Regions from separate parts of the Phytobacter sp. V69 genome, predicted to be linked through region 1. Evidence: predicted binding sites of a transcription regulator. Region 1 holds the regulator's gene; each other region holds the start of a gene.

Region 1 (5,864 bases):
TTGCAGGTGCTGTTCCAGCGTGCTCATTGGACCGTGCGTCATACTCTCCGGTGCTTCCAGAATATTCACATCCCCCGAACTTCCCGGTCCATCGTATTCCAGCCGCTGCTGACAGCGCTGCAGGGCAATTTCACACGACTGTAAATAACGCTGCGCCAGATCCGGCGTGAGCATGGTGTGTTCCCGCGCCAGGGTCGTCATCGCATTAATGTGTTCGACAATAAACTGACTGTGCGTGACCCACAGCTTCATATCGGCCAGATAGCGCGTGTCAAAGCCGGGTTCCTGCATCGCCTGATTCAGTGAGTTGAAGAGGGCGTTGTGCGCCTGGTTTACCCGCATGCGCTGCCAGGCCAGCGGCGTAGCCTGGGGATCATCGCTCAGAATCAGGCGGATGGCATCCTGATAGGTTTCCAGCGCGTCATGGGCGTTTTTGCGCAGCAGGCCGCTTTGCCACTGGGGCCACAGCCAGACAACACCGCCAAAAGCGATCAGGCAGCCGATCAGCGTGTCGATAAGACGGGCAACGATAAACTGCTCGCCGTTCAGCGTGAGCAACTGGAGTGTATACACCGCGGTGAGAGTAAAGCCGACCATCGCCCAGCCGTAGCTTTTGCGGATAATCAGGTAGCTCACCAGCGTCACCATCAGCATTGCCGCCAGCGTGAAACCTTCCGGTACGTGGTAGTGCAGCGTTGCGCCGGCAATGATCAATCCGGCCATGGTGCCTGCCGCCCGATGCAGAATGCGTACCCGCGTGGCACCGTAGCCGTTTTGCGTGACAAACATCACCGTCATCATGATCCAGTAAGGCTTGGGCAGATGGAGCGCGCTGCCCATCAGGCTGGCAATGCTGAGCATGACGCTTATCCGCGCCGCATTGCGAAAGGCAGCGGATTTCAACGACAGATAACTTTTGAAGGCAGGGAGCAGCGGCAGGCGGCGCTGCTTCTCAGCCATCAGGTCGCGAACATAGAGTGGACGCTGGGTGCGCAAAACGCGGGCTATCTGGCTGAAATGCCAGGCGCAGAACTGTCCAACCGGGTTATCCGGGTGCTGACGGGCGATTTTCTCCAGCGCGCCTATCTGCTTATCCATATTGAAACGCCGGGGATAGCGATGATAGAGAATGTCATCGGCGAGCACCCGTAACCGCGCGGCGACGGTTTGCGCATTCCAGCGGATAACCTCTTCAGCGTGGCTGCGTTCAACCAGCTCCTGAACCTCTTGCGGTTGATGGAGGCTGACGGAGATATGCTCTTGCAAATCCAGCGCGACCTGGAACATACGCAGCAACCGCTTGTAATCGTTGTTCTTATTGGCCGCCAGCATATGCAACTGCTGGTAGCTCTGGCTTATCATATCCACCGCTTTTTGCTGGCGTGCCAGCAGCGGCGGGAGGGCTTTTTCCGGATCGGCGTGTTGCGTCAGCAGGCTGTATTTTGCTTCACAGTAGTCCGCCAACTGGCGATAGAGCAGGCTTAACGATTCGCGCAGCGGCTGTTCCCGCCAGAGCCAGAACCAGAAGGCGTTAAACGCGCCGTACCACAGGGTGCCGAGCCCATAAATCAGCAACGGTTCCCAGACGGGCATATTCCCGGCGAGGCTTAAGGTAAAGATGGCCGCAATGAGCGAGGCGGGCAGCAGGCGTCCGTGCAAGGCGCTGATTTCCGCCGTGACGCCAAGCAATAGCGTGAGTCCGGTCAGGATCAGCGGCAAGGGGATATTTTGTGTCAGTAACAACTGTACCGTAAGGCTGCTGCCAGCAAAAAGTGAACCGCCAACGATCAGGCGTTTAAAGAAACGTTTGTGCGGTGTATCCAGACCGGCAATATTGCAGCAGGCAGGAACAAGAGAGAACAGCAGACCGAGATCGAGACGCCCGATAAGCAGGCCAACGGTCACAGGGAGGCATAACACCAGCGTTTGTCGCAGTGCATAGTTGATTTCGGGGTGATAAATCAGCCTGCGCCACATGGGGAATAGAGACAAAAACGGCGCATCGCTAAGTACGATGCGCCGCTTGAGAATTAACGTGTACCGTACACGACGATAGTTTTGCCGTGTGCAGAGATCAGGTTTTGATCTTCCAACATTTTCAGGATACGTCCCACAGTTTCACGGGAACAGCCGACGATCTGACCAATTTCCTGACGAGTAATTTTAATTTGCATACCGTCCGGGTGGGTCATTGCATCCGGTTGTTTCGCCAGATTCAGCAGCGTCTGTGCAATGCGGCCCGTCACATCAAGGAATGCGAGGTTGCCGACTTTTTCTGATGTAACCTGCAGACGACGCGCCATCTGAGAAGACAAGCGCATCAGAATATCCGGGTTCACCTGAATGAGCTGACGGAATTTTTTGTAGGAGATTTCGGCCACTTCACAAGCTGTCTTGGCGCGTACCCATGCACTACGCTCCTGACCCTCTTCGAACAGACCCAGTTCACCGATAAAATCTCCCTGGTTAAGGTAAGAGAGGATCATCTCTTTACCTTCTTCATCCTTGATTAGCACAGCCACTGAGCCTTTGACGATGTAATACAACGTTTCCGCTTTTTCACCCTGGTGAATCAGCGTGCTCTTCGACGGGTACTTATGAATGTGGCAATGAGACAAGAACCATTCGAGAGTCGGGTCTGTTTGCGGTTTGCCAAGCACCATGCGCGGTTATCCTCTGTTATAAGCTGGCTCCAGACGCTGGATTCACACAACGCGTCCGGGGTTGCAATCTATCTTCCCGATAGCTGGGAAGTGGACCGTCAGACATGCCTGCGGCCTGTAATATGTGATGTCCTCTGCATACATGCTAAACGTCAATGTATATCACTGTAGCATCCAGATTGTTTTAGCATAGCTTTTGCTGCCTGTCTCCTGGTGTCTCGCTTCAGCTTGACGCAGGTCGCCTTCCGTTGCGACTTTTCTTATGTGCGCGTAATCTGTAAAGAAAATTGCAACTCCGGAGTTAATTAAAATGCAAGCTCGTGTGAAATGGGTAGAAGGTTTAACGTTCCTTGGCGAGTCTGCGTCCGGGCACCAGATCCTGATGGACGGTAACTCAGGCGACAAGGCACCAAGCCCGATGGAAATGGTGCTGATGGCGGCAGGCGGATGCAGCGCTATTGATGTTGTCTCTATCCTGCAAAAAGGGCGTCACGACGTGACAGACTGCGAAGTGAAGCTAACGTCAGAGCGTCGTGAAGAGGCTCCGCGCCTGTTCACGCATATTAATTTGCACTTCATCGTGACCGGCAAAGCGCTGAAAGATGCCGCGGTTTCGCGTGCGGTGGATCTCTCCGCCGAGAAGTACTGCTCTGTGGCATTGATGCTGGAGAAAGCGGTAAATATCACACACTCGTATGAAGTGATCGAAGCCTGATGTGTTGCCGGAGGCGATCTCCGGCACTTTCAGCATCCGACATTTCCCCTGTGGCGCTGCGCTAACCGGGGCTACATCGGGCGGAAGCAGATTTTCTGTTTGCCAGAAAACTACTCGATCTTCTTACCTTCCATCAGCCGTTGTACCAGCGGCGTCATGATGAGTTCCATCGCCAGCCCCATTTTCCCGCCCGGCACCACCAGAGTATTCATGTGCGAAATGAATGAGCCCTGCAACATCGCCAGCAGCCAGGGATAATCAATGCCTTCCAGATTACGGAAATGAATCACCACAAAGCTTTCATCCAGCGAGGGAATGACTTTGGCGGCGAACGGGTTGGAGGTGTCCACGGTCGGCACGCGCTGGAAATTGATATGGGTGCGGGAAAACTGTGGGGTGATGAAGTTGATGTAGTCTTCCATCGAGCGAACCACCGAATCCATCACCGCCTCGCGGGAATGGCCGCGCTCGCTGGTATCGCGCACCAGCTTTTGCATCCACTCGAGGTTGACGATGGGTACTACGCCCACCAGCAGATCCACGTGGCGAGCCACATCATGCTGCGGCGTCACCACGCCGCCGTGCAGCCCCTCATAGAACAGTACATCGGTTGGTTCCGGCAGCGGTTGCCAGGGGGTGAACGTGCCGGGTACCTGATTCCAGGGCACGGCTTCATCGTAGGTGTGCAGGTATTTTCGCGCCTGGCCTTTGCCGGTTTGTCCGTACTCAGTAAAGGTTTGCTCCAGCAGGCCGAAGTCGTTCGCTTCCGGGCCAAAGTAGCTGATATGTCGACCTAAATCGCGGGCTTTACGGATTGCCATGTCCATCTCAGGGCGGGTGTAGCGATGAAAGCTGTCACCCTCGACCTCGGCGGCATGCAAATCCAGTTGAGCGAAGATTTTGCGAAACGCGAGGCTGGTGGTGGTGGTTCCCGCACCGCTGGAACCTGTTACGGCAATAACCGGATGTTTAGCGGACATAGCAACTCCCTGAGTAAGCCATTATTGTAGGTGAAGCCTGCCGCCCTGCACGTTACTCGCGAAACTGCGAGCGTGGCATAATGTTGACGGTTTCATGCAGTTCTGACCACACCAGTAGGGCCTCGCCGTTTTTCAGCTGCCGTCTTACATCGGCGACCTTTTGTTCGAGCGAGCGCTCATGTTCACCATAATCGGTGCCTTCGCGCAAGACAAAGCTTTCAATCAGGTTATCCAGCGTCTCAGGTGCCAGATCCTGCCAGGGAATAATCATTTCAGCTTTCCAGATAAGTGTGCAGCCAGTCGGGGATCCGTTTTTCCAGCCACATTTCCGGGCGCAGCAACGTGCCGCCTACAAAACCCACGTGACCACCGTGTTCGGTCAGTTGATATTCTACCGATGGCGGCAATGTCTGCGTATCGGGGATCACGTTTTGATCCATAAAAGGATCGTCTTTCGCATGGATGATCAGGGTCGGTTTGCTGATTTTATTCAGCAATGGCATGGCGCTGCACTGGCGATAATAGTTAATCGCATCGGCAAAACCGTGGATACGCGCGGTAATCGCATCATCGAAATCACGCAGGCGACGCAGGCGTTTCAACTGGCGCAAATCAATAGGTAACGACCCCGGATAGGCTTTTAACTTGCGCGACGCGTTGGCTTTCAGCAGGTTGAGCAAATAGTGCTGGTACACCCGTGAGAAGCCGGTTTCGATATGCTCGCTGCACGCTTCCAGCACGAAGGGGGCAGAGACAATCACCGCCGCATCCAGGGGGACGCTATCTTCTTCTTTCGCCAGCAGGCAGGCGAGCATATTGCCGCCCAGTGAATAACCAACCGCGGCAGTACGCGCCTCGCCGAACTCACGTTTCAGCCAGTGTAAGAACCAGGTGCCGTCTTCGGTTTCGCCAGAATGGTAAATGCGATGAAGACGGTTAGGCTCACCGCTACAACCACGGAAATGCATCACTACGCCCAGCCAGCCGCGTGCTTTTGCAGCTTCGATCAGGCCGTGAGCGTAGGGACTGTGCAGGCTGCCTTCCAGCCCGTGAAAAACCACCAGGCGGGGTTTATGTTTCGCCTGCGCAGGGTCTTCGCTCCAGGCGAGATCGACAAAATCGCCATCCGGCAGTTCCAGGCGCTGCCAGGTTGGGGTAAAGCCCAGTTTCCGGCGGATAAGACGCGGCAGCATGGTCTGAAAATGCGGATTGCTCCCGCCGCGCATGGGGCGGAAGAGCGTGCTGTCGTCGCCGGGAATGTCGAGTTCTGCTGGGGTTATTTGAGTCATGACGATGCAATATTTTCCAATTCGTTAACGCCTACTATACCGTCAGTTCCGTGATGTGTTTATGAATTCCCGGCATTATCCTTTTTTGCCTTTGTCGATTTCTGCTTATTTGCTGCACTTTTTGGTGGAGGAGAGGGAGTAAAAACAGAATCTTCTTACGCGGATCTCGCTCCTGTACGAGGTTTATTTTGCTCCTGTTCTGATCTGCATCACAAAT
Region 2 (5,864 bases), on a different contig from region 1:
AACACCCATACGGCGCTGGACAGTCTGCCGCCCGGCCTGCGCGAAGCCGGACGCGGGATCGGCATGACCTTCTGGCAGCGTCTGCGCTGGGTGGAAATCCCGATGGCGCTGCCGGTGATTTTCGGCGGCATTCGTACCGCCGTAGTAATGAATATTGGCGTAATGGCCATTGCAGCGGTGATCGGTGCCGGTGGTCTGGGACTGTTGTTGCTTAATGGTATTGGCGGTAGCGATATCCGCATGCTAATTGCGGGGGCGCTGATGATCTGTTTACTGGCTATTGTGCTTGACTGGCTGCTGCATCGCTTGCAGGTGGTTCTGACACCGAAGGGGATTCGATAATGATTAAACTGGAAAATCTGACCAAACAATTTACCCAGAAAAATGGCCAGACCGTGAAGGCCGTCGACAGCATTAATTTGCACGTGCCGGAAGGTGACATGTGCGTGCTGTTAGGCCCGTCCGGCTGCGGTAAAACGACCACACTGAAAATGATTAACCGTCTGATTATGCCCAGCAGCGGGAAAATCACCATCAACGACCAGGACACCAGCGAGATGGACATCGTCACCCTGCGCCGCAACCTGGGCTATGTCATCCAGCAGATCGGTCTGTTTCCCAATATGACCATCGAAGAGAACATTACCGTGGTGCCACGGATGCTGGGATGGGATAAAGCCCGCTGTAAGAGCCGTGCCGAAGAGTTAATGGAGATGGTGGCGCTGGATGCGAAAAAATTCCTCCATCGCTACCCGCGTGAGATGTCCGGCGGCCAGCAGCAGCGTATCGGGGTGATTCGCGCGCTGGCGGCGGATCCGCCGGTACTGCTGATGGATGAACCGTTTGGCGCGGTCGACCCGATTAACCGTGAAGTGATCCAGAACCAGTTCCTGGAGATGCAGCGTGCGCTGAAAAAGACCGTCATGCTGGTCAGCCACGATATTGATGAGGCGCTGAAGCTGGGGGACCGCATTGCGGTGTTCCGCCAGGGACGCATTGTGCAGTGTGCCAGCCCGGATGAGCTGCTGGCAAAACCGGCCAACGAGTTTGTCGGCTCTTTCGTTGGCCAGGACCGCACGCTGAAACGTCTGCTGCTGGTTTCCGCGGGCGACGTCACCGATCAGCAGCCGACGCTGACGGTGCGCGAATCAACGGCGGCGCAGGAAGCCTTCTCGATTATGGATGATAACGATATCCGGGCGATTACGGTGGTGGATGCCGACGGTAAGCCGTTGGGCTTTGTGAAGCGCCGGGAAGCCCGTGGCGCGCAGGATAGCTGTGCGGCGCTGCTGCATCCGTTCCGCATCACCGGCAAAGCCGAGGATAACCTACGCGTAGTGCTGTCGAAGCTGTATGAAAGTAATACCAGCTGGATGCCAATTGTAGATGAGGCCGGGCGCTATAACGGGGAAATTTCGCAGGATTATATTGCCGATTACCTGAGTTCCGGCAGAACTCGCCGGGTGCTGAATATTCACAGCGATGCGTAAGAGTGGCGTTGATTGGTGGAGATATTAACATCCGAGGGGATTGCGGCTTTTCCCCCTCACCCTAACTCTCTCCCTCAAGGGAGAGGGAACCGTTCGGTGCATTTTGTGACAACGTAACGAAAATAAGGCGCTTGCGCCGCCATCCACGGTCTATTTACCATCACGCGCAAACTCGTAGCCCGGATAAGGCGCTCGCGCCGCATCCGGGACTTACCCAACATCCCGTTACACCAGCACGCGCTCGGCAATCAGCATCCCTTTCGCCATCTGCAAATTGATGTAATGCGCCAGGTCGCGCTGTTCGGCGCGCGGCAGATAAGGCAGCTCACCCACCAGCGGAGCCGGCAGTTTACGGCTCAGCACGTTAATGATTTCGGCATAATGCGCCAGCCCAGGATTGATGCGATTCGCCACCCAGCCAATCAGCGGCAGACCGTCACTGGCTATCGCCTGTGCCGTTAACAGCGCGTGGTTGATGCAGCCTTCCTGAATCCCGACCACCATCAGCACACCCATTTGTTCCTGCACCACCCATTCGGAGAGCGGGCGCAGATCGTTCATCAGACTGCGCCAGCCACCTGTCCCTTCCACCACCACGTGATCAACCTGATCGCACAGGCGGGCAAGGCCATTGGACAGCAGGGTGTAATTGATCGGGAAACTGTGCGCCACGCTGCTTTCATCTTCGCTAAAGGCAATCGGGTTAACCGCAGAATAAGGTAATTCAATTGATGACACGCTTTGCAGCACCAGCGCATCTTTATTGCGCAGGCCTTCCGGCGTCTCTTTACTCCCTTTAGCGACCGGCTTGTAACCCGCGACGGTGCTGCCGCCAGCGGCCAACGCCTGTAGCAGCGCGCGGGACACAACTGTCTTCCCGACAGACGTATCAGTACCCGTTACAAAGAAACGCTTAAGCATCGCTAACTCCACCGTTATGCTACGAAAATATAAATCAGGAAAATAATTCAGTAGCGAAAGTCTACGTTAGGGCTGCGGTGTTCAGCTTGAGATAGCGCAATTTTTCGTACAACAGTGTAAAAATGTTACCCCTGCAACAAACGAATCAACAACGATCCGTTATACATCGCGTCCTTCACCAGCGCCGCCCCGGCCATGGTGCCCTGGTTGGTAAACTGGGTACTTTCAACGGCAATGTGCTTGCTGTAGGCAGGTAGAGACTGCTGGCGAATGCAGTCAGCAATCGCCGGGAAGAGGATATCCGCCGCCTTGCTGAGCGGCGAACCGATAAGAATTTTTTGCGGATTAAATAAATTCACCATGATGGCGAGAATACGCCCGACGTTCGCCCCCACGCCGCTGATAATGTCCTTCGCCAGCAAATCTCCCTGCTGAGCCGCGTCACACAGCGACTCAACCGTCAGCGGCTGCTGATGCAGCATTGAGCTCATCGACTGGCTCATACGCAACTGTGCAAGCTCCAGCACGCTCTCCACGCTGGCAATGGTTTCCAGACAGCCGTGGTTGCCGCAATAACAGCGCTTACCGTACGGGTCGACCTGCGTATGACCGATCTCCACCAGGCTACTGCTGCCCGCATGAAGCAGACGACCATCGGTAATCACCCCGGCACCCACGTTATGGTCGATAACCACCTGGATAACGTCACGTGCCCCGCGCGATGCGCCAAACAGCGCCTCAGCCATCGTCCAGGCGCTGATATCATGCTGGACATAGACTGGAACGCCGGTGTGCTTTTCCAGCGCTTCACCCAGTGGCATATCTTTCACGTCTTCATAAAACGGCATGCGGTGAACAATGCCATTTTCCGTGTCAATAATTCCCGGCAAGGTAATGGCGATGGCGGTCAAACGCTCCAGCTTCTGCTGATGGCGAATAAAGAACTGATCGATATGGACAATGATGCGCTGCAGCAGCGGCTTTTCGTCAATCAGCGGAAGCTCCTGACGCTCTTCCACCACCAGCTTGCTGCTTAAATCACGTAAAGAGAGGAAGATCTCCCCGCGGCTGATGCGCAAAGAGAGGTAATGCCAGGCTTCGGTCTCCACCACCAGCCCGACAGCAGGCCGTCCACGGCTGCCAGGCTCCTGAATCTCGGTTTCCTGAACCAGGTGTGCTTCGAGCATTTCCCGCACAATCTTGGTGATACTGGCAGGCGCAAGCTGCGCCAGACGTGACAGATCGATGCGCGACACCGGGCCAAGCTGATCAATAAGGCGGTAGACAGCCCCTGCATTGGTCTGCTTAATTTGATCAATATGCCCAGGCTGACTATCAGCAACCACCACTTACTCCCTTTATTTTCGAGCTCGAAATAAACTTTGGGATATGGTGAAGCACTTCAATAGTCGCCGTCAAATATTTACGTAGGCTTGTGATTTACCGCACATTTTGCAGGCGTATACTGACCATTTTTTAGGCATTCGCCGCAGAAATGAGTTGTTCTCTGAAACGCTGTGCCGCTGTTCCCTGTTCATGATGCTTCGCCCATACCAGCCACATTTCTGATACCGCGTCCGCTTCCAGGATCGGTACCCAGCGCATCTCATTAAGCTGCACGCGGCGAAAAGAGGCCGGTAAAATCGACACCCCGAGCCCTGCCGCCACCAGGCCAATAATGGTCATCGCTTCCCCCACCTCCTGGGTAATCGACGGCGTCAGGTTATAGCGGCGCAGCAACCCGAGGATATCGTCATACAGTCCGGTACCAACATGAGGATCGAAAAAGACAAACGGCTCACGCGCCAGTTCAGCCAAAGACACGCCCACTTTTGCCGCTAAGGGGTGGTCACGATGAATCATTGCCAGCAGCGGTTCGCGCAAAATCACCTGCCAGGCCAGCGTGTCGGGCAGCAACGTGTTACGCATCAGCCCAAGATCGAGGTTGCCCTCATTGAGCGGGGCAATCTGTTCGCGGGTATTGATTTCCCGCGTCTGGATATGTACATCCGGATAGCGCTGGCGAAACGATGATAGCGTATCCGACACCGCCGTAATAAAGGGTGCCGATGAGGTAAAGCCAATGCGCAGATCCCCGGTTTCTCCCTGATGCAGGCGGGCCGCCCGGCCAACCGCATCATCAACCTGGCTTAGTATCTGCCGACTGTCGGCCAGAAATTGCCTGCCTGCGGGCGTCAGCGAGACGCTGCGGTTGGTGCGCGCCAGCAATCGCGCGCCGATTTGCTGCTCGAGGATCTGGATTTGCTGGCTCAGCGGCGGCTGGGAAATATTCAGCCGCGCCGCCGCATGACCAAAATGCAGTTCTTCGGCGACGGCAATAAAATAACGAAGGTGACGCAGCTCGATATTCATATCTTAAACATATCATTTGAGATTATTAATATATTAGACAGAACAATGGCCTTTTCATACCCTTAAATCATCCCCGCCTGACCGGGATGTAAACTTAAGGATTTCAAGTGAGTCGTACAACTACCGTCGATACCCTCCCGGCAAGTGGTGTTGATGGAAATAACCGTCCTTTGCCGGCACAGTTTATTAAACGTGGTACCCCCCAATTTATGCGCGTCACCCTGGCGCTCTTCTCCGCCGGACTGGCCACTTTCGCTCTGCTCTATTGCGTACAGCCTATTTTGCCCGTGCTGTCGCAGGAGTTTGGCGTGTCTCCGGCAAACAGCAGTATTTCACTGTCCATTTCGACTGCCATGCTGGCTATCGGGCTGCTGTTTACCGGCCCGCTGTCTGACGCCATTGGCCGTAAGAAAGTGATGGTGACGGCGCTGCTGCTCGCTTCGTGCTGTACGTTGCTCTCCACGCTGATGACCAGCTGGCACGGCATTCTGATCATGCGCGCGCTGGTTGGGCTGTCACTCAGCGGGGTGGCTGCCGTGGGCATGACCTACCTGAGCGAAGAGATCCACCCCAGCTTCGTCGCCTTCTCCATGGGGCTGTACATTAGCGGCAACTCGATTGGCGGCATGAGTGGACGTCTGATCAGCGGCGTGTTCACCGACTTCTTTAACTGGCGTATCGCGCTGGCAGCGATTGGCTGTTTTGCCCTGGCCTCCGCGCTGATGTTCTGGCGTATTTTGCCGGAGTCCCGCCATTTCCGTCCGAGCTCATTACGTCCGCGCACCCTGTTCATTAATTTCCGCCTGCACTGGCGTGATAAAGGGCTGCCCTTATTATTCCTTGAGGGTTTCCTGTTAATGGGATCCTTCGTCACCCTGTTTAATTACATTGGCTACCGGTTGATGGAATCGCCGTGGTTTTTAAGCCAAGCGGTGGTGGGATTACTTTCCGTTGCTTATTTAACCGGCACCTGGAGTTCACCGCGTGCCGGGGCAATGACCGTTAAATATGGCCGTGGCCCGGTAATGGTCGGTTCAATTGCGATTATGTTTACCGGCCTTTTATTAACCCTGCTCTCTT
Region 3 (5,864 bases), on a different contig from region 1:
CCAAAACGAAGGTATAGAGACAACGAAGCGCGACTTCCCAGAGAAACTCAGGTGGCACCTTATCAAGCGCCATACGATGTAGATCGAAGGCTTTCATTTTTCATGCCTGAACAATCATTTAGATTCATTAATCATAGCCAAAAGTTTTATTTTCGTAGACCGGGCCCCGAAGATAGCGTCAGTCACATAAAACTCGTATGATCGCCCGCTTTACGTACAAAAAAAGTGACTGCTGCTATGACGCAAACCTATATCCCCGGCAAAGACGCCGCACTGGAAGATTCCATCGCTCGCTTCCAGCAAAAACTGCTCGACCTCGGCTTCAATATTGAAGAAGCCTCCTGGCTGAACCCGGTGCCTAACGTCTGGTCCGTGCATATTCGTGATAAAGACAGTGCGCTGTGCTTTACCAACGGCAAAGGTGCCACCAAAAAGGCGGCTCTGGCTTCCGCGCTGGGTGAATATTTTGAGCGTCTGTCCACCAACTATTTCTTTGCGGATTTCTGGCTGGGCGACACCGTTGCGAATGGCCCGTTCGTGCACTATCCAAATGAGAAGTGGTTCCCGCTGACCGAAGACGACGAACTGCCGGAAGGCATTCTGGATCCGCGTCTGCGCGCCTTTTACGACCCGGAAAACGAACTGACGGCAGGCATGCTGGTTGATCTGCAGTCCGGTAATGAAGATCGCGGGATCTGCGCCCTTCCCTTTACCCGCCAGTCAGACGAACAAACCGTCTATATTCCGATGAACATCGTCGGCAACCTGTATGTCTCCAACGGCATGTCCGCTGGCAACACCCGCAATGAAGCGCGCGTGCAGGGGCTGTCGGAAGTATTCGAACGTCACATCAAAAACCGTATCATCAGCGAACGTATTAGCCTGCCTGAAATCCCGGCAGACGTGCTTGCGCGCTACCCGGGCGTGGTGGCCTCCATTGAGAAACTGGAAGCAGAAGGTTTCCCGATTTTCGCCTACGACGGCTCGCTGGGCGGTCAGTATCCGGTGATTTGCGTCGTTCTGTTCAACCCGACTAACGGCACCTGTTTTGCCTCTTTCGGCGCCCACCCGGACTTTGGTGTCGCACTGGAGCGTACCGTCACTGAACTGCTGCAGGGTCGTAGCCTGAAAGATCTGGACGTTTTCACCCCGCCGACGTTCGATGATGAAGAAGTGGCAGAGCACACTAACCTCGAAACCCACTTTATTGATTCCAGCGGTTCGATCTCCTGGGATCTGTTCAAACAGGATGCAGACTACCCGTTTGCTGACTGGAGCTTTGCCGGCACCACCGAAGAAGAGTTCGCCACCCTGATGGCCATCTTCAGCGCCGAAGATAAAGAAGTGTATATTGCCGACTACGAACACCTGGGCGTTTACGCCTGCCGTATCCTGGTGCCGGGTATGTCCGACATCTATCCGGCAGAAGATCTGTGGCTGGCAAATAATGCGATGGGCAGCCATCTGCGCGAAACGATCCTCTCTCTGCCTGGCAGTGAGTGGGAGCAAGAAGATTACTTGAACCTTATCGATCAGCTTGATGATGAAGGCCACGACGATGTAACCCGCGTGCGTGAACTGCTCGGTATCGCCACCGGTAAAGATAATGGCTGGTTTACGCTACGCATTGGCGAGCTGAAATCCATGCTCGCGCTGGCAGGCGGCGATCTTGAGCAGGCGCTTTCCTGGGTTGAGTGGACCATGGAGTTCAACGGTTCCGTCTTCAGCGCTGAACGTGCCAATTATTACCGCTGCCTGCAGACCCTGCTGCTGCTGGCGCAGGAAGAAGAGCGCCAGCCGCTTCAGTATTTGAACGCTTTCGTGCGGATGTACGGTTCAGATGCTGTTGAAGCAGCAAGTGCAGCCTTAAGTGGTGAAGCACCGTTCTATGGCCTGCAGCCTGCGGATGGCACGCTGGAAGCCTTCCCGGCACACCAGGCACTGTTAGCGGCTTACGAAAAATTACAACGTGCTAAACGGACTTTCTGGTCGAAATAACGACAAATAGTACGACAATATGTAGGCTTAATGACAGGTCTACGTTATATTACGGGGCAATTTCATTGCCCCTTTTTATTTATATTTCGGCAATGAGTGCCAATTGTAATAATTAAGTTAAACATGGGTGAATATAATTATATAAACCCAGGGCTTAGTGTTACTTTTTATGGCAATTACCCCATTTTAATTAACTGTTGTTTGGGAGGCCGTATAAAAAAATTCAACACTATTTGCAAATTTTAAAATTTATTTTTATTATTACAATCAATAAATTACCCCGCTTTTGCAGAAAAGCCATGCACTTTGCGGTCCCATAAGCCAGGCGAGATATGATCCATATCAAATTCTCTTCTATAATGCTTTGTTAGTATCTCGTCGCCGACTTAAATAAAGAGAGAGTTAGTGTGAAAGCTGACAACCCTTTTGATCTAATACTTCCAGCTGCGATGGCAAAAGTTGCCGAAGAAGCAGGTGTCTACAAAGCAACTAAGAAACCGCTGACCACGTTCTTTTTGGCGATTACAGCGGGTGTCTTTATCTCCATCGCGTTTGTTTTCTACATTACTGCCACCACAGGGACAGCCTCAATGCCGTACGGCATGGCTAAACTGGTTGGTGGGATATGCTTCTCATTAGGGCTGATCCTTTGCGTCATCTGTGGCGCTGACCTCTTCACGTCAACCGTGTTGATCGTGGTGGCGAAAGCCAGCGGACGTATTACCTGGGGCCAACTGGCTCGCAACTGGATAAACGTCTATATCGGTAACCTGATCGGTGCATTGCTGTTCGTGCTGCTGATGTGGTTGTCCGGGGAGTATATGGTAGCGAATGGCGGCTGGGGCCTGAACGTCCTGCAAACAGCCGACCATAAACTGCACCATACCTTTATTGAAGCTGTTGCACTGGGTATTCTGGCGAACCTGATGGTCTGTCTGGCCGTCTGGATGAGCTACTCAGGTCGCAGCCTGACCGATAAAGCGTTGATTATGGTGCTGCCGGTGGCCATGTTTGTTGCCAGCGGTTTTGAGCACAGTATCGCAAACATGTTTATGATCCCAATGGGTATTGTAATCCGCAACTTTGCGAGCCCGGAGTTCTGGACCGCTATCGGTTCCAGCCCGGAAAGTTTTTCTCACCTGACTATTGCAAATTTCATCACCGATAACCTGATTCCTGTAACAATTGGGAATATCATTGGTGGAGGATTGTTAGTTGGGTTGACATACTGGGTCATTTACCTGCGTGGCGATGATCATCATTGATTGATGGTTGTCTCAGGCAGTAAATAAAAAATCCACTTAAGAAGGTAGGTGTTACATGTCCGAGCTTAATGAAAAGTTAGCCACAGCCTGGGAAGGTTTTGCGAAAGGTGACTGGCAGAAAGAAGTCAACGTACGCGACTTTATCCAGAAAAACTATACCCCTTACGAGGGTGACGAGTCCTTCCTGGCGGGCGCAACTGATGCGACCACCACGCTGTGGGACAAAGTAATGGAAGGCGTTAAACAGGAAAACCGCACTCACGCGCCTGTTGACTTCGACACCTCTGTTGCTTCTACCATCACCTCTCACGACGCTGGCTACATCAACAAAGCGCTGGAGAAAATCGTCGGTCTGCAGACCGAAGCCCCGCTGAAACGTGCGATCATCCCGTTCGGCGGTATTAAAATGGTTGAAGGTTCCTGCAAAGCGTACAACCGCGAGCTGGACCCCGCTCTGAAAAAAATCTTCACTGATTACCGCAAAACTCACAACCAGGGCGTGTTTGATGTTTACACCAAAGACATCCTGAACTGCCGTAAATCTGGTGTGCTGACCGGTCTGCCAGATGCTTACGGTCGTGGCCGTATCATCGGTGACTATCGTCGCGTTGCTCTGTACGGTATCGACTTCCTGTTGAAAGACAAATACGCCCAGTTCCTGTCTCTGCAAGCTGACATGGAAAACGGCGTAAACCTGGAAGCGACTATCCGTCTGCGTGAAGAAATCGCTGACCAGCACCGCGCTCTGGGTCAGATCAAAGAAATGGCAGCGAAATACGGTTGCGATATCTCTGGTCCGGCTACCAGCGCTCAGGAAGCGATTCAGTGGACTTACTTCGGCTACCTGGCTGCAGTGAAATCCCAGAACGGTGCAGCAATGTCCTTCGGTCGTACCGCTACTTTCCTGGACGTGTTCATTGAACGCGACCTGAAAGCAGGCAAAATCACTGAACAAGAAGCGCAGGAAATGGTCGACCACCTGGTCATGAAACTGCGTATGGTCCGCTTCCTGCGTACTCCTGAGTATGATGAACTGTTCTCCGGTGACCCGATCTGGGCAACTGAATCCATCGCCGGTATGGGCGTGGATGGCCGTACTCTGGTTACCAAAAACAGCTTCCGTTTCCTGAACACCCTGTACACCATGGGGCCGTCTCCGGAGCCGAACATCACTATTCTGTGGTCTGAAAAACTGCCACTGAACTTCAAAAAATATGCGGCTAAAGTCTCCATCGATACCTCTTCTCTGCAATATGAGAACGATGATCTGATGCGTCCTGACTTTAACAACGATGACTACGCTATCGCTTGCTGCGTAAGCCCGATGATCGTTGGTAAACAAATGCAGTTCTTCGGTGCTCGCGCTAACCTGGCGAAAACCATGCTGTACGCAATCAACGGCGGCGTTGATGAAAAACTGAAAATCCAAGTTGGTCCGAAAACAGAAGGGATCAAAGGCGACGTTCTGAACTTCGACGAAGTGATGGACCGCATGGATCACTTCATGGACTGGCTGGCTAAACAGTACGTCACCGCGCTGAACGTTATCCACTACATGCACGACAAATACAGCTACGAAGCCTCTCTGATGGCTCTGCATGACCGTGACGTTATCCGCACCATGGCGTGTGGTATCGCAGGTCTGTCTGTTGCGGCTGACTCCCTGTCTGCTATCAAATATGCGAAAGTTAAACCGATTCGTGATGAAGACGGTCTGGCTACTGACTTCGAAATCGAAGGCGAATACCCGCAGTTTGGTAACAACGATGCACGTGTAGATGACCTGGCCGTTGACCTGGTTGAACGTTTCATGAAGAAAATTCAGAAACTGACGACTTACCGCAACGCTATCCCGACTCAGTCTGTTCTGACCATCACCTCTAACGTTGTGTATGGTAAGAAAACCGGTAACACCCCAGACGGTCGTCGTGCAGGTGCTCCGTTCGGACCTGGTGCTAACCCGATGCATGGTCGTGACCAGAAAGGTGCTGTTGCCTCTCTGACCTCCGTTGCTAAACTGCCGTTCGCCTACGCTAAAGATGGTATCTCTTACACCTTCTCTATCGTTCCGAATGCGCTGGGTAAAGACGATGAAGTGCGTAAAACCAACCTTGCGGGTCTGATGGATGGTTACTTCCACCACGAAGCGTCCATCGAAGGTGGTCAGCATCTGAACGTGAACGTCATGAATCGCGAAATGCTGCTCGACGCGATGGAACACCCGGAAAAATATCCGCAGTTGACCATCCGTGTATCTGGCTACGCAGTACGTTTTAACTCCCTGACTAAAGAACAGCAGCAGGACGTTATTACTCGTACCTTCACTCAGACCATGTAATTCCCTGTCTGACTGAAAAGGCGTACAATAAAGGCTCCACGCAAGTGGGGCCTTTTTAACACCCCTTCCCCAGTCTGCTTTGTCAGATATCTATACTAAAACGATGGATATCAGCCAAAATAGACTTAAACACAGCCGGATTGAGCTGTGCATCAATACAGGCCCCGGATGGGCCACATCTGGAGAATACACCGCAATGTCAGTGATTGGTCGCATCCACTCCTTTGAATCCTGTGGCACCGTTGATGGCCCAGGTATCCGCT
Region 4 (5,864 bases), on a different contig from region 1:
GTTAGCGTGACACTAAAACAAAAAAAGGCGACCGAAGTCGCCTTTATAGATCAGGTTCTCATCTCAATTTATTTGGAGATGTGAGCGATCAGGTCCAGAACTTTGTTGGAGTAACCGGTTTCGTTGTCGTACCAGGATACCAGTTTCACGAAGTTGTCGTTCAGTGCGATACCAGCTTTAGCATCGAACACAGAAGTGCAAATTTCGCCGTTGAAATCGGTAGATACAACATCATCTTCGGTGTAACCCAGAACGCCTTTCATTGCGCCTTCAGAAGCCGCTTTGATTGCTTTCTTGATTTCTTCGTAAGACGCTGCTTTTTCCAGACGAACGGTCAGGTCAACAACAGATACGTTCGGAGTCGGAACGCGGAACGCCATACCAGTCAGTTTGCCATTCAGTTCTGGCAGTACTTTACCTACAGCTTTAGCAGCACCGGTAGAGGACGGGATGATGTTCTGAGCTGCGCCACGGCCACCGCGCCAGTCTTTGTGAGACGGACCATCAACGGTTTTCTGAGTAGCGGTAGTTGCGTGAACGGTGGTCATCAGACCTTCAACGATACCGAAGTTGTCGTTGATAACTTTTGCCAGCGGTGCCAGGCAGTTGGTGGTGCAAGATGCGTTGGAAACGATGTCCTGGCCAGCATAAGTTTCGAAGTTAGCGCCACGAACGAACATCGGGGTGTTGTCTTTGGAAGGACCAGTCAGAACAACTTTTTTCGCACCAGCGGTGATGTGTTTACGCGCGGTTTCGTCGGTCAGGAAGATACCGGTAGCTTCTGCTACTACGTCAACGCCGATTTCGTTCCATTTCAGGTTAGCCGGATCTTTTTCAGCAGTAACACGGATGGTTTTGCCGTTAACAACCAGATGGCCGTCTTTGACTTCTACGGTACCGTTGAAACGGCCGTGAGTTGAGTCATATTTCAGCATGTAAGCCATGTATTCTGCGTCTAACAGATCGTTGATACCAACGATTTCGATGTCAGAACGTTCCTGAGCAGCACGGAAAACAATGCGACCGATACGGCCAAAACCGTTGATACCTACTTTGATAGTCATATATTCCACCAGCTATTTGTTAGTGAATAAAAGGTTGGCTGTAAAATTACAAAAACCTTACGCAGCGTCAAGCGGAATCGTGTCAATCATTGCGACAAATCAATCCTCCGCATAACCTTTGTTCGACTGACTCGTCTCACTCTTCCTATGAGCACGCTCCCTGTATGGGGACGCCGCCCCGAATTTTAAAGGTCATGCAGGATAAAAATGTGAATCCGATCACAATTAACCGCCCGGGAATTCGCAGCAAGTAAGTTTAGAACAAAAGTTATCACTTCATTGTTAATGTTTTGTTAGAATCGGAGTGAAGTTGTACGAATTCTTACCGCGAGATGTGAGCCTATGACGACGAAATCCTCCCAGGATGACCTGAAAAAAAATCTGACAGAAATGCAGTTCTACGTGACACAAGATCACGGCACCGAACCGCCATTCACCGGTCGTCTTTTACACAACAAACGTGAAGGCGTGTATCACTGCCTGGTGTGTGATGCGCCGCTGTTTCATTCGCAAACCAAATATGACTCCGGCTGCGGCTGGCCGAGCTTTTTTGAGCCGGTGAGTGAAGAGTCTATTCGTTACATAAATGATTACTCGCACGGGATGCAGCGTGTGGAAATTCGTTGCGGAAATTGTGACGCGCATCTGGGACATGTTTTCCCGGATGGTCCACAACCAACCGGCGAACGTTACTGCGTGAATTCTGCCTCTTTGAGTTTTACCGACGATGAAAACGGCGATCGGACTCAGGGGTGAGGAATCGATTCAGCTATTATTCCGTTGGAGTTAATTTACCATGGATTTTGAACAAGTCATTAACAGCATGACGCCGGACATCTATCAACGTCTGGTTACCGCTGTCGAACTGGGTAAGTGGCCGGATGGCGTTGCGCTGACGCCGGAACAAAAAGAGAACAGCCTGCAACTGGTGATGCTATGGCAGGCCCGCCATAATACCGACACGCAGCATATGACCATCGATACTCAGGGCCAGATGGTGATGAAGAGTAAGCAGCAGCTGAAAGAAGACTTTGGCATTGCGGCAAAACCGATTGCCACCCTGAAACTGCAATAACTCCCCTGATAAGCGGCGAGGCCACAGCGCTTCGCCCGCATTTCTGTCGTTCCTGCATTATTCCTTTTTTGACGTTTCCTCCCTTGTGACGGGTTGCTTCCAAAAATCTGTTTTTCCCACACATTAACCTGTTTTTATTAACTTGGTGATTTTATTGGGTTTTGTCGATTTTGTGTGCCCGCATTTGTGATCAATGTTGTTAAATGCAGAATAAAATCTTTGTTTAACAGATTCGAGGTTGACTTCAAAGCAGTTTCTGGTAACTCTTTCGCGGCTATATGCTGCGCAGAACGCTGGTGGCGATAACGGTGCTGGTGGCGATGAATATCTCGCTGTATACCATTACCGTGTGGATCCCCACGATATTCGTCAACTCGGGGATTGATGTCACCAAATCTATCCTGATGACCGCCATTATTATGCTTGGCGCGCCCGTGGGGATATTTATTGCCGCATTGATTATCGATAAATTTCCGCGCCGCTGGTTTGGTTCCGTTCTGCTGCTGATTGTGGCGGTGCTGGGCTATTACTATTCGCAGCAAAAAGAGGAGTGGGCCATTTTATCCCTCGGCGTGGTGCTCATTTTCTTCCTCTACATGTATGTCTGCTTCGCCTCAGCGGTGTATGTCCCTGAATTATGGCCGACCCATTTGCGTCTGCGGGGATCCGGCTTTGTGAACGCGATGGGCGCATCGTTGCTGTTTTCACACCCTATGGCGTGGCGGCATTATTGACCCACTACGGCACATACGCGGTCTTTTCGGTGCTGGGGGGATGCTGGTGTGCTGCTCGCTGATCCTATTTCTGTTTGGGATTGAAACGCGGATGGTATCGCTGGAAGAGATTTCGGGGCTGTCGTAAAAGTGTCGTCCGGCTCGCGGGCCGGACGACAGCATCAGGCCTGGGTTTCCTGCCAGTCTGCCAGCGTATGGAGCGTCGCCCCTTCGGCGGCCACCTCCATAAAGGCGTGCGCGCTATCCTGCGCATTGATGTTCACGCCGCGACAGCCGTCGGTAATCACATTGACGCGGTAGCCCAGTTTCAGCGCATCCAGCACGGTGAATTTCACGCAATAGTCGGTGGCGAGCCCCATGATGGTTAGCTCGGCAATATCATGCTGACGCAGCCAGTCATCAAGCCCGGTTTTCTGCCGGTGCCCGTTATCAAAAAAGCCGCTGTAGCTGTCGATTGCCGGGTTTTGACCTTTATGAAACACCGCGTCGATCGCTGAGGTTTTCAACAAGGGATGCAACGCCGCGCCTTCGCTGTGCTGGACGCAATGATCCGGCCAGAAGGTTTGATCCAGACCATCGAGCTTACCTTGTGAAAACGGAGCAGCCTGATGCTGACTGGCAAAGCTGCCGTGGTTAGCCGGATGCCAGTCCTGCGTTGCTAACACCGGTTCGCCGTGAGCCTGGCACCAGTCAATGAGCGCATTCGCCACATCTACGGTACTGTCACCTTCGGCCACTGCCAGCGCGCCGCCTGCGCAGAAATCATTTTGCAGGTCGACCAGGAGTAAAGCGCGTTGTTTCATCGGGGTATCCTTATTCGTCAGCCGTTAACTCACCGCGCAGGTTCCGGGTCATGGCGCTGCGAATCGCCGCCGCGTCCAGATCCTGGCTCAACAGATAATGCAGTTTCGTCAGCGTAGCTTCGACCGTCATATCCGCACCGCCAATCACGCCCGCGTGTGCCAGTGCGTTGCCGGTGGCGTAACCGCCCATGTTGACCTTACCCGACATACACTGCGTGAGGTTTACCACTACGATGCCGCGTGCGCTGGCTTCCTGCAACTCTTTAAGGAACTCGCCGTTCTGCGGCGCATTGCCCACGCCGTAAGAGCGCAAGATCAGGGCTTTTACCGGCTGGCGTAGGAAGTTTCGTACCACGTCTGCCGAAATGCCCGGATAAATCGTTACCACGCCAATCGGCTGCGGAGTGATCGGGTGGACGACCAGCTCACCGGTACCGTGCGGCGCAGGCGGCGTATTGAGGCGGCGAATATGAATTCCCGCTTCCAGCAGCGGCGCCAGGTTCGGCGAAGCAAAGGCATCAAAACCGTCCGCGTGCGCCTTGGTCGTACGGTTACCGCGATAGAGACGGTTGTTAAAGAACAGCGTCACTTCGTTAATAGGGAAGTTAGCCGCCACGTACAGCGAGTTGAGCAAATTGATTTGCCCGTCGGAACGCAGCTCCGCCAGCGGGATTTGCGAGCCCGTCACGATGACCGGTTTACTCAGGTTTTCCAGCATAAACGACAGGGCCGAGGCGGTGTACGCCATGGTGTCAGTGCCGTGCAGGATCACGAAGCCATCGTAATCGTCGTAATGGGCTTTGATATCGTCAGCAATATGCTGCCAGTCTTCCGGTGTCATATCCGAGGAATCCATCAACGGATCATATTCGTGAATAGTGAAGTCAGGCATTTCCGGGCGATGGAATTCGGGCATCAACGCCAACTGGCGTTGCAGGTGGCCGGAGACGGGAACATAGCCGTGCTCGGAGCGTTGCATACCGATGGTACCGCCGGTGTAGGCAACATAAATCGATTTTTTTTGCATGAGAGAAGACGTGTTATCACAGAGTGGGGGGAGTATATACGCAGTGAATGAATGATGCAGCGAAAGCGCAAAGAAAAGGCGGAGGCAGCGTTATGCTGGCCTCCGCCTGAATATGAAACGTTCAGTTTGTTAGCGAATGTTGGCGCAGGTCAGACAAAACGCATAACGGTTTTGCGGATCGTTAAATGCCGCCAGTTTGTCCGTCTCGGCTTTGACCTGTACCGCCGCATTGGCCAGCGGTGCAGGCAGGTAAGCCTGTAACGCCTGCGGCAGCATAGCGCGGACAGAACCGGACATGCTGTCCATCACGCGGTCAAAGAATGACGGCTCATCCTGATACCAGTCGACATGCCACTGTTTGAGTTTCGCCAGCTCTGCCGCTTTGGTCAGCGCATCATCGAAATCACCCAGTCCATCGACCAGACCATTAGCTTTCGCATCCTGCCCGGTCCAGACGTGGCCCTGGGCGATTTTATCAATCTGCTCCGGGGTGCTGTTACGCGACTGGGCGACCAGGGTGATAAAGCGTTTGTAGCCATTCTCGATACTGAGCTGCATCATCTGCTGAACTTCTGGTGGCAGCGCTTTGGTCATGCTGACATCCGCCAGCGGTGACGTGGCCACGCCGTCGGTATGCACGCCAATGCTGTCGAGGCTGTTTTCCAGCGTATTAATGACGCCGAAAATACCAATCGAACCGGTCAGGGTGCTGGCATTCGCCACGATGTAGTTCGCCGGCGTGGAAATCCAGTAACCACCGGATGCCGCCATACCACCCATCGAGACCACAACCGGTTTGCCTGCCGCACGGGCTGCCGCCAGTTCAGCACGAATCACTTCCGAGGCGCTTACGCTGCCGCCAGGGCTGTTAACGCGCAGGACAATGGCTTTGACTTTCGGATCCAGTCGCGCGTCGCGGATCTGCGAAGCGGTGGTGTCGCCGCCCACGTTTCCCGGGGTTTCGTTACCGTCCATGATCGCGCCATTCGCAAAGACCACGGTAACGGTATCGCCAATCTCGCTCGGTTTTTTCAACTGATAGTCGTAATAGCTGATGGCACGGAAGTTTTTGTCTTTGTCATCCCAGCCAAACTGTTTGGTCAGCGCTTTTTCCGCATCGGCACTGGAACCCAGTACGTCGACCAGTTTGTTATCCAGCGC

Evidence for each region. Region 1 encodes CRP, which controls carbon source genes, mostly activating them, when cyclic AMP is high. Its sites were predicted from a motif close to ATGTGANNNNNNTCACAT; they were not measured.
Region 2: the regulator CRP is predicted to act here: its motif matches at 3,845-3,862, upstream of mlc (sugar metabolism global transcriptional regulator Mlc).
Region 3: the regulator CRP is predicted to act here: its motif matches at 2,329-2,346, upstream of focA (formate transporter FocA).
Region 4: the regulator CRP is predicted to act here: its motif matches at 1,272-1,289, upstream of msrB (peptide-methionine (R)-S-oxide reductase MsrB).

Annotation. Positions count from the first base shown of each region.
Region 1 covers NZ_CBFFRL010000068.1:5,170-11,033, forward strand. Annotated here, with positions in the region: gene ACSZPU_RS11785 (YccS/YhfK family putative transporter) at 1-1,977, opposite strand, end outside; gene crp (cAMP-activated global transcriptional regulator CRP) at 2,031-2,663, opposite strand; gene ACSZPU_RS11795 (OsmC family protein) at 2,974-3,378, shown strand; gene ACSZPU_RS11800 (phosphoribulokinase) at 3,489-4,358, opposite strand; gene ACSZPU_RS11805 (YheU family protein) at 4,411-4,629, opposite strand; gene ACSZPU_RS11810 (hydrolase) at 4,631-5,647, opposite strand.
Region 2 covers NZ_CBFFRL010000136.1:3,955-9,818, forward strand. Annotated here, with positions in the region: gene osmW (osmoprotectant ABC transporter permease OsmW) at 1-342, shown strand, start outside; gene osmV (osmoprotectant ABC transporter ATP-binding protein OsmV) at 342-1,490, shown strand; gene bioD (dethiobiotin synthase) at 1,716-2,411, opposite strand; gene mlc (sugar metabolism global transcriptional regulator Mlc) at 2,537-3,757, opposite strand; gene ynfL (multidrug efflux transcriptional activator YnfL/SxtR(Kp)) at 3,888-4,784, opposite strand; gene ynfM (multidrug efflux MFS transporter YnfM/SxtP(Kp)) at 4,892-5,864, shown strand, end outside.
Region 3 covers NZ_CBFFRL010000010.1:28,332-34,195, reverse strand. Annotated here, with positions in the region: gene ACSZPU_RS02730 (DUF421 domain-containing protein) at 1-97, opposite strand, end outside; gene ycaO (30S ribosomal protein S12 methylthiotransferase accessory factor YcaO) at 238-1,998, shown strand; gene focA (formate transporter FocA) at 2,406-3,263, shown strand; gene pflB (formate C-acetyltransferase) at 3,319-5,601, shown strand; gene pflA (pyruvate formate lyase 1-activating protein) at 5,798-5,864, shown strand, end outside.
Region 4 covers NZ_CBFFRL010000085.1:7,534-13,397, forward strand. Annotated here, with positions in the region: gene gapA (glyceraldehyde-3-phosphate dehydrogenase) at 69-1,064, opposite strand; gene msrB (peptide-methionine (R)-S-oxide reductase MsrB) at 1,407-1,820, shown strand; gene ACSZPU_RS13650 (YeaC family protein) at 1,861-2,139, shown strand; partial or broken gene ACSZPU_RS13655 (MFS transporter) at 2,403-3,000, shown strand; gene pncA (bifunctional nicotinamidase/pyrazinamidase) at 3,035-3,676, opposite strand; gene ansA (asparaginase) at 3,687-4,703, opposite strand; gene sppA (signal peptide peptidase SppA) at 4,833-5,864, opposite strand, start outside.